Regions from separate parts of the Microlunatus antarcticus genome, predicted to be linked through region 2. Evidence: predicted binding sites of a transcription regulator. Region 2 holds the regulator's gene; the other holds the start of a gene.
What was found. Region 2 encodes LexA, which represses DNA repair genes until DNA is damaged. Its sites were predicted from a motif close to TCGAACANNTGTTCGA; they were not measured.
Positions count from the first base shown of each region.

Region 1 (4,843 bases), 1.1 Mb from region 2:
ACGTTGTCGTTGTCGAGACGCGTGTCGTGGACGATCACGTTCACCAGCGGGTTGACCTCGGAGATGGACTCCTTGGCCGAGATGGCCTTGGACTTCCCGATGTCCGACTGCCCGTGGATGATCTGGCGCTGCAGGTTGGACTCGTCGACGGTGTCGAACTCGACGATGCCCAGCGTGCCCACGCCCGCGGCGGCCAGGTACAGCAGGGCCGGGCTGCCGAGGCCGCCGGCCCCGATGACGAGGACGCGGGCGTTCTTCAGCCGCTTCTGCCCGATCATGCCCACGTCCGGGATGATCAGATGACGGCTGTAGCGACGGACCTCTTCGGTCGTCAGCTCGGCGGCGGGTTCGACCAGCGGTGGCAGAGCCACGGTTCCTCCTGCTCTCGTACGGGATCCCGTCGGACGGGTCCCTCGATCGTCAGCCGGAACGTCCCCCCGGGGCGACCTATTCCGACGGCCGGACTGCCCCTTGCCGCCGCGGGCGCCGATCGCGGAGAAAAGCCACAGTTCTGGTCGACCTGCGTCAGCATCTGCAAATCTGCGACATGCACCTGCTGCCGTACGGGCTGCGCCGCCTGCTGCACCGCCCGAAGCGCGCCCGACGGAGGACCCCGGATGCCGTGACCGCTCACGAGGAGCGCGAGCACGACCTCCGGCGCTACCGACCACGACCCCGCGCCTCACCCCCGACGGCGGTCCAGCGGGAGGTCGACCCGCGCTCCGATCGACCAGGCCCGGATGGCTCGAGCGCTCGCTCTGCCTCAGTCGTCGAACGCGAAGCCTGAGCTCTCCGCATCACGGATGGTCGTCGCCACGCGGTCTCCGTCGTCGAGGTAGCCGGCCAGCACCCGCTGCAGCTCCTCGAGCGTCGCCCGATCCCCGTACGCCGCGAACATGCCCGACTCGGAGTCGAGCTCCACCCTGGCCGCGAGCTCGGGAGCGACGAACCGCACCAGACCCTCCCAGAAGTAGCCGTTGGGTTCGTGGTCGGCAGCACTGATGGCCTCGTCCGCCGGCAGTTCACCGCAGTAGAAGGTCAGGCTGGTCGCACCATCGACGTCGATGATCGTCGCGTGATCGGGCACGCCGCTCATCGTCGCAGAGACGCGGCCCGCAGGCCGAAGAACGGCGCATCCCCCATCGGCCGGGAGGCTCACGGCGGGTCGGGTGCCCGCGCCGTGTAGGCGTGACCGGTCGGCGTCGTGGTCCTGACGGTGTGGGGCTCGGTCCCGAGCCCGTCGTGGACGACGGCGGCGGTCCAGCCGGGCTGTTCGTGGACGAGGTTGTGGCGGGCGCACAGCCCGCGGCCGTTGACCAGGGTGGTCGGGCCGCCGTCGGCGTGACGCCGGACGTGGTCGAGGTGACGGACCGGCGCCCCGCAGAAGGGGACCCGGCACGTCTGGTCGCGGGCCCTGACCAGGTCGGCCAGCGCGCCGGTGAACCGGCGCCTCGGGTCGATCCCGGACATCCGCCCGTCTGAGGTGGTGTGCAGGCGACGCACCGTCTTGGCGCCGAGGCTGGCGTCGACGATCTCGCGGGCCAGAGCTCCGGGGAGCGGGCCGGCGCCGGTGATCGTGGCGGTCCTCGTGCTGTCGGGGTCGTCGGCGAGGTCGGCGGGCAGGATCAGCTGGATCTCCACGGCCACGTCGGCGGCTCGGGCTTGTCCGGTGAGGCGTTCGACGAGGGTGTCGGCCATGATCTGGTCCCGCGTCCGGTCGTCGCCGGTCGCCACGAGGTTGTCGGTGTGACGCCGTAGCGCGGCGAGGCAGGCGACGCCCTGCTCCACGGGTAGGTACCCGGACAGGACGCTCATCGTGTCCGGCGCAGGCCGCAGGCCGACGCGGCGGTGCTTCCGCTCGTTCCGGCCGCGGGCGACGTAGGCCTCCCGGTCGGCCTCGTAGGCGTAGCGACGCGCTAGCACCGCGGCCTCCCTCACGCCGAGCCCGGCGACGCCGGCGTCGTGCAGACGGGCGTCCACGCTACGTCGGGTGACGGCGTCGAGATGCCGCGTCTCCATCACGACCGCCTCCGCGGTCGGCTCACTCACCGCGCCAACCGCAAGGGCGGCGTAGGTGTGCGGCAGGTCGAACCACCACGCCCGCGCCGAACCCAACCGCCGCGCCGCGACCGTCGGCGACACCCGGCACGCCAGGCCCAGCTCCTCGGCCACCCCGCGGCCGATGTCGCGCGGGTGCACGTCGGCGGCCAGCTGCCGCTCGACCCGCGCCCGCCCGAACCGGACGATCACGGCGGCCTGCACGGCCGCGACCGCACCCCGCAGCCGTTCCAGCACCGCGATCTGGTCGACCAAGTCGGCCTCGGTCGAGTCGTCGTCCACCCCGGCGAGCGCGTCGGACGTCAGCCCGGCCAGCTCGTCCACCAGCGAGCTCAGGCGTGCAGTCATGGGATGGGGAGCCTCCTCGACCCGTTCCACCGTCCGCAACGCCATGAGATGAACCTACGACGACCCACCGACAGAATCGAACACCTGTGCGAGTGAACCAACATCATGGACCAGCCGGACAACACCGACCGGCTCAGCGCTGGACGGCCTTGACCACCGTCATCGCCCACGTCACCTCGTCGGCCGCCACGCCGCCGCTCGCGAAGGTTCCGGCCAGCTCGACGAGGGTCCGTACCACCACCCAGGAACGGGCCCGGTCCTCGTCCAGCCCGGCGGCGTCGACGACGGCGTAGAAGCGTTCGAGCAGGTCGCCGCGCAGGTCGTCGCTGCCCTCGGCCCCGTCCCAGCGCCGCAGGACCGCGGCGACCTCGTACGCGGGGTCGCCCGACGCCGGTCGCGGTGCGACGGCCGCCCAGCCCCGACCCACGCCGCGGACGGTCCCGGGCCGCAGGTCACCGTGCAGCAGCACGGGGGTGACCTCGGTCGGGTCGACGAGCCCCGGCGCCCAGGAACGCACCTGCTCCGCGAACCGTCGCGGCACGGTCGCCGCCACCGCCGGCAGGGCGAGGTCGGCGAGCCAGCCCTCCACCAGGTCGGCGAGCCGCGGCGGCTGCGGGATCGGCGCGCGGTGGAGCACGGCGTAGAGCCCGCCGACCTGGGTGCAGGCGTCGTACGCGTCGAGGGTCCGCAGGTCCTCGTCCGGCTTGGTCCGTCCGGTCAGCAGCAGGTGGCGCCGCGGGTCGGCCCGCAGCAGCCGGACGGCACCGTGCCCGTCCCACGCCCGCAGGGCCAGGTGCTCGTACGGCGACCCGTCCGGCGCGTGCTCCAGCAGCCCAGGTTCGCCCTCGGCCGTCCGCACCGGCACGGATGGACGCGGCAGCTCCCGCACGGCGCCGTCCACGCGCAGCTCCCACTCCGCGGCGACGTCGTGCAGCAGCCGCTCGGCCGCGCTCACCACGGCCGGCGTCCGCCGCGCCTCACCCCTGGGTGCCCGCGTCCACGTAGCGGTGCCAGGACTCGGTGCGGTGGTCGACCACCCAGCCCAGCGAGAGGTACAGGCCGTCGGCGTTGGTCGAGGAGTCGGCGTCGACCTCGAGCGAGACCCGCGTGCGCCCGCGCCGGGCGGCGTCCGCGACGACCGTGCTCAGCAGCGCCTTGGCGACGCCCCGCCCGCGGGCGCGTCGGTGCACGCCGATGTAGTCGACGTAGCTCCCGTACGCGCCGGCCGCGTCGGGCGGCGAGACCGAGCTGATCAGCGCGCCGCCCGGGCGCCACTCCCCCTCCAGCTCGACCTCGGCGATCCACCAGTGGTCCCAGCGGTGCCAGGGGTCCTCCTGCAGCCGGACGACGAACTCGGCGAAGCCCTCGCGGTAGGAGTTGAAGTGGTCGGCGAACGACTGCTCCAGCACCAGGTGCACCGTCTGCAAGTCCTCGGCGGTCGGCAGCCCGTTGCCGTGCTCGCGGACGCGGCGCACCCGCACGCCGGGCCTCGGCTCGGGCAGCGCCCCCGGCTCGGCCTCGGCCGGGTCGACGGGCCGGTCCATCTTCAGCCACGTCCGGACGCAGTCGTAGCCCGCCGCCGCCAGCCAGGTGCGCTGCCGGTCGTCGTCGGCGTCCGCGGCCGAGTCGAGCTGCGTACGGGGCGCCCGACGGAGCGCGGCGACCTCGGCGGCCTCACGGTCGGCCCAGGCGAAGAGCCCGGCGGCGATCGCGCCCTGGGCGGGGGCGTCGGGCGCGACGAGGACCGTGACCTCCGTGCGCCCGTTGGCCCGGTCGTGCACGACGACCCAGCCGACCAGCGTCGCCGACGCGTCGAGGACCACGAGCTGGCGCCGCGTCCAGCTCGCCGGGCCCACGACCAGGGCGGTGAGGGTGGCGACGTCGACCGGGCTGCTGCCGTGGCGCCGGTTGGCGGCCAGCAGTGCCGTCAAGGCACCGATGTCGCCGTCACCGGGCACCCGGGTGGACCACCCCTCGGGCAGGGTCGACCGTTCTGACGTCACTGGCGGAGGCACGGCCCGAGTCTGTCAGGGTCGACCAGGAGGGAGCGGCGCCAACCTCTCCGAGGCCCTTCGACAGGCTCAGGGAGCGTCGGACGCTCAGCGCCCCAGCGGGGCGAACCAGGTGGCGTCGGGCGGGTCGACCGGGATCGGGTCGCCGTACGACCACGAGCCGACCTCGAGCGCCCCCGGGCCCACGGCCCGCGTCACGCGGTCGATCCGCACGCGCCGGGCCTGCCACAGGATCAGGGCCACGGCGATCGCGTGCACGACCAGGCCGGGGAAGAAGTCCCACGGCGACCCGGTCGTGGTCGTGTCGACGAACGAGTCCGCGTAGCCGCCGTACGTGATCGTCAGGACGCCCACGCCGACGTTGTTCACGGCGTGCATCGCGATGCCGGCCTCGAGCCCGCCGGTGCGCCAGTTCGCCAGGCAGG
Region 1 is NZ_JACHZG010000001.1:2,734,677-2,739,519, forward strand. Features, by position in the region: gene moeZ (adenylyltransferase/sulfurtransferase MoeZ) at 1-371, opposite strand, end outside; gene FHX39_RS12770 (Imm51 family immunity protein) at 764-1,159, opposite strand; gene FHX39_RS12775 (HNH endonuclease signature motif containing protein) at 1,156-2,406, opposite strand; gene FHX39_RS12780 (aminoglycoside phosphotransferase family protein) at 2,540-3,361, opposite strand; gene FHX39_RS12785 (GNAT family N-acetyltransferase) at 3,384-4,421, opposite strand; gene FHX39_RS12790 (CPBP family intramembrane glutamic endopeptidase) at 4,506-4,843, opposite strand, start outside.
Region 1: the regulator LexA is predicted to act here: its motif matches at 2,483-2,498, upstream of FHX39_RS12775 (HNH endonuclease signature motif containing protein).

Region 2 (4,843 bases):
CCGTCGCGTCCGGCGGGGACAAGGCCGGCGCCGACGTCGTCGTCCCGTGGCGCGCCCTCGACGTCGGGTCGCCCTTCGACTACCGCCACCAGGCGATCCGCTACGTCGCCCGGACCCTGCCGACCCCGGGGCGCGACGGGATGAGCAAAGAGGTTCTTGACGAGATCGCCGAGCTGGTGTGGGCGGCCGGGGGGCGCACCCTCGGGCTGTTCTCGTCGCGGCGGGCCGCCGAAGCCGCGGCGGTGCACGTCCGGCGGCAGCTGCCCAAGATGACGATCCTGTGCCAGGGCGACGCCCAGCTCTCCGACCTGACCCGCCGCTTCACCGCGGAGGAGACGACGAGCCTCTTCGGCACGCTCTCGCTCTGGCAGGGCGTCGACGTCCCGGGCGCGACCTGCCAGCTCGTGATCATCGACCGCATCCCCTTCCCCCGGCCCGACGAGCCGCTCACGCTGGCCCGGCAGAAGGCGGTCGCTGACGCGGGCGGGAACGGCTTCATGAGCGTCGCGGCCACCCACGCCGCGCTGCTGCTCGCGCAGGGCTCCGGCCGCCTGGTGCGCCGCAGCAGCGACCGCGGGGTCGTCGCGGTGCTCGACCCGCGGCTGGTGACCGCGCGCTACGGGTCGTTCCTGCGCGCGTCCATGCCCGACATGTGGGAGACCACCGACCGCGAGATCGCCGTGGGGGCGCTCCGTCGGCTGGCCGAGACGCCGTAGGGCGGCCGACCGGACGCCGACCTCCGCCGGTCGGGTGACAGGGTGTGCCGCATGGAGCACACCTACGACGTCGACCTGGCCGTCATCGGCTCGGGCCCGGGCGGTCAGAAGGCGGCGATCATGGCCGCCAAGCTGGGCAAGAAGGTCTGCGTCATCGACAGCAAGTCGATGGTCGGCGGGGTGTGCGTCAACACCGGGACCATCCCGTCGAAGACGCTGCGCGAGGCCGTGCTCTACCTGACCGGCATGGACATGCGCGAGCTGTACGGCGCGAGCTACCGGGTCAAGGAGGAGATCACGATCTCCGACCTGCTGGCCCGGCTGCAGCACGTGATCGGACGGGAGACCGAGGTCATCCGGGCCCAGCTCCAGCGCAACCACATCGAGCTGATCCCGGGGACGGCGTCGTTCCTCGACCCGCACACCCTGTCGGTGGACCTGGAGGGCCAGCCGTCGCACCGGACGCTGACCGCCGGCGTCATCGTCATCGCCACCGGAACCGTCCCGGCGCGGCCGGCGAACGTGAAGTTCGACGGCGTACGGGTGCTCGACTCCGACCAGATCCTCGCGGTCGACGAGGTCCCTGGGTCGATGGTCGTGGTCGGCGCCGGCGTGATCGGCGTGGAGTACGCGTCGATGTTCGCGGCCCTCGGCACGCGGGTCACGCTGGTCGAGAAGCGCGACCAGATGCTCGACTTCTGCGACCCCGAGATCGTCGAGTCCCTCAAGTTCCACCTGCGCGACCACACCATGTCGTTCCGCTTCGGCGAGGAGGTGGCGTCGGTGGAGAGCTCGGGCGGCGGGACCATCACGACCCTCGCCTCCGGCAAGCGGATCGCCGCCGAGGTCGTCATGCACTCGGCCGGACGCCAGGGAAACACGACGGCCCTCGACCTCGAGCGCGCAGGTCTGGAGGCGGACAAGCGCGGTCGGCTGTCGGTGAACGAGAAGTACCAGACCACGGTGCCCCACATCTACGCGGTCGGGGACGTCATCGGCTTCCCGGCCCTCGCGGCCACCTCGATGGACCAGGGTCGGCTCGCCGCGTCCCACGCGTTCGACGAGCCGGTCCGCGACCTCCAGGCGCTGCAGCCGATCGGCATCTACACGATCCCCGAGATCAGCTACTGCGGGAAGACCGAGGGGGAGCTGACGCGTGAGTCGGTGCCGTTCGAGGTCGGGATCTCGCGCTACCGCGAGCTGGCGCGCGGCCAGATCATCGGGGACTCGTACGGGATGCTCAAGCTGATCGTGCACGCCGACACCCGCGAGATCCTCGGCGTGCACATCTTCGGGACCAACGCGACCGAGCTGGTCCACATCGGTCAGGCGATCATGGGCTGCGGCGGGACCGTCGACTACCTCGTCGACACGGTCCTCAACTACCCGACGCTGTCGGAGGCGTACAAGGTCGCCGCCCTCGACGTCGCCAACAAGCTCCGGGCCGTCGCGAGGCTGACCTCGCAGATGGCGGCTGCGGAGCCCAGCCTGCGCTAGGTCTGCTGCCCGGCCCCTCCTGCGTCAGAGCCGACGCAGGACGGCGACGACCTTGCCGAGGATCGTGGCGTGGTTGCCGTCGATCGGGTCGTACGCCGGGTTGTGCGGCATGAGCCAGACCTGGCCGGGCTCGCGCTTGAACGTCTTGACGGTCGCCTCGTTGTCGAGCAGCGCGGCCACGATGTCCCCGTTGTCCGCGCTCGGCTGCTGCCGCACGACCACCCAGTCGCCGTCGCAGATCGCGGCCTCGATCATCGAGTCGCCGCGGACCTCGAGGGTGAACATCGTCCCCTCGCCCACCAGCTGGCGCGGCAGCGCGAAGACGTCCTCGATGCGCTCCTCGGCCAGGATCGGCCCGCCGGCGGCGATGCGCCCCAGGACCGGTACGTGCACCGGCTCCGGGTACTGGTTGATGCCGGAGTCGTCCATCTCGACCAGGCGCGGCCGACGGTCGACGGGGGCCGGTGCCGTGCTCGCGACACTCGCGCGGCGGTCCTCGCCCGGTAGCAGCACCTCGAGCGCGCGTGGCCGGTTGGGGTCGCGGCGCAGGAAGCCCTTCTGCTCGAGGGCCTTCAGCTGGTGCGACACGCTCGACGAGCTCGCCAGCCCGACCGCCTCGCCCATCTCCCGGATGCTCGGGGGGTAGCCGCGGGACTCGACGGTGTCGCGGATGACCTCGAGGATCCGACGCTGGCGCGGGGTGAGCCCGGTGCTGTCGGCCGGACCGTCGGGCAGCGAGCTGACCGAGGCGGACTCGGCGAGCTGCGCGGCGACCTCGGCCTTGGTCGGCCGGCCACGGCGCCGGGCCGGGCGGGCGGGATCGGTGAGCGTGCCGTCAGGCGTGTCGTCGTGTGCCATGAACCGCACTCTAAAGATGACGTCGACCACATTCAAACACCTGTTCGAGCGTGTCGCGCTTCGTCGTGATCCGTCGTTCGGCGGCTCGCGTGCTCCTTCGGCGCCGTTTCTGTCAGACCCCTCTGGTGTGCTCTGGGACATGAAGTCCTCGAACACCGATTCGAATGTGCTTGCACTCGGCGACGAGGTGCGGTACACATCGAACATGCGTTCGATCGAACCTACGTTCGACCGGACGCCCGACCCGCTGAGGAGCATCGCCATGAGTGTCGCTTTCGCCGAGCCCGTGACCGACCGACCGACCGCCGACGTGCGCGTGGGTCGACCGGCCCCCGCCCCGACGCGCACCACGCCCCGCCGGCCCGGTCCGGGCGTCGGCCCGACGGCCCGCCCGCGTCGGCTGCGCTTCACCGCCCCGGCCGTGGCCGGGTCCTCGACCGGCGCGCGGGCGTGCGCTCCGGCTCGGGCTGTCGAGCCGGTCAGCCGCAGCTGGCGCCTCACCGAGCGCGGCCTCGCCGTCGTCCTCGTGATGGCGGCGGCGCTGGTCGCCGCCAGCATCGCGGTCGTCGGGCTGACCGCCCTGCGGGTCACGGGCGAGAGCTACCAGCCCAGCCACTCGGTCGCTGCGCCGGTGCTCGTCCAGCCCTGAGCCGGCACGCGGGGGCTCAGCCCCGGCGTTCGAGATCCGTCAGCGGCGGCACAGGAGTGCGGACGACGATCGTCTGCGCGAGCTTGTCGGCCAGCGTCTGGTGCTCGTCGTCCCAGAGCGGCCAGAGGTAGCCGACGTAGCCGAAGCCGTCGACGATGTGCAGCAGGTCGCGCAGGAACGCGTTGAAGGGCCCGATCGGTCTCCCGGTCGTCTGGCTGACCAGCCAGGTCTTCGTCACGCGCTTGCCGACGCTCTGCCCGGAACGTCCCGCCAGGAAGTAGCGGTTGTAGACCGACCACCCGAAGGCGCCCAGCGACAGCAGCGTGCCGATCAGCACCAGCCAGTAGCTCGGGGGGACGTTCAGCTCACGACGGAAGAAGCCCAGGTACGTCGGGAGGTAGCCGGCGTAGAGCACGACCAGAGCGACATAGCTGGGGGCGTGGTCGATGACGAGTCCCGCCACCCGGCGACCCCACCCGGCGTAGTCGTCCCGCGGCGGCGGGGTCCAGGGAGCGCCCGGACCCCAGGGCGGCGGCGGGCCGTACGCGGGGAAGGGCGGCGCCGGCGGACCCCAGGCCACCGGTGAGGCTCCGGGCCCGGGCTGAGGACCGGGCGACCAGGGGCCCGACGACGGGGGACCGCTCGGGCCCGGCAACGAGCCCGTCAGCGGTCCCGGGTGCGGCGGTCCCGATGGGCGGGCGTAGCGGGGGACCGGGCCGTAGTGCGGTCCACCCGGAGGTACGGGCGGCGACGACGTCCCCTTCGGCCCGCCACCACCGCGGCCCCCGTACGACGCGGGTGGCGGCGGGGGCGCCGTCGAGCCCTCCGGACCGTCCTGGGCCCCGGGGACGTTCTCGCTCACGCTGCTCCTGGAGTGCCGCCGGACCGACCCTGCTGGTCCGCCCGGGCTCAGGCTAGGGCGCGGAAGGGCCGCGCGACCCGAACTCCGGGCACAATGGCGTCGTGGCGAGCTTGGACGTCGGTCGTGCAGGGGACAGGCGTCTCCCGGTGGACTTCCGGGCCAGGTCCGCCCTGCGCCCGCTCGTTGGGTTCTTCGCCGCCGGGTTGGGGCTGAGCGCCCTCTACGCCACGACCGGGGTCGGCGTCGGCTGCCCGTTCCGGA
Region 2 is NZ_JACHZG010000001.1:1,608,902-1,613,744, forward strand. Features, by position in the region: gene FHX39_RS07455 (ATP-dependent DNA helicase) at 1-716, shown strand, start outside; gene sthA (Si-specific NAD(P)(+) transhydrogenase) at 768-2,213, shown strand; gene lexA (transcriptional repressor LexA) at 2,238-3,071, opposite strand; gene FHX39_RS07470 (hypothetical protein) at 3,334-3,720, shown strand; gene FHX39_RS07475 (RDD family protein) at 3,737-4,300, opposite strand; gene FHX39_RS21060 (DUF2752 domain-containing protein) at 4,729-4,843, shown strand, end outside.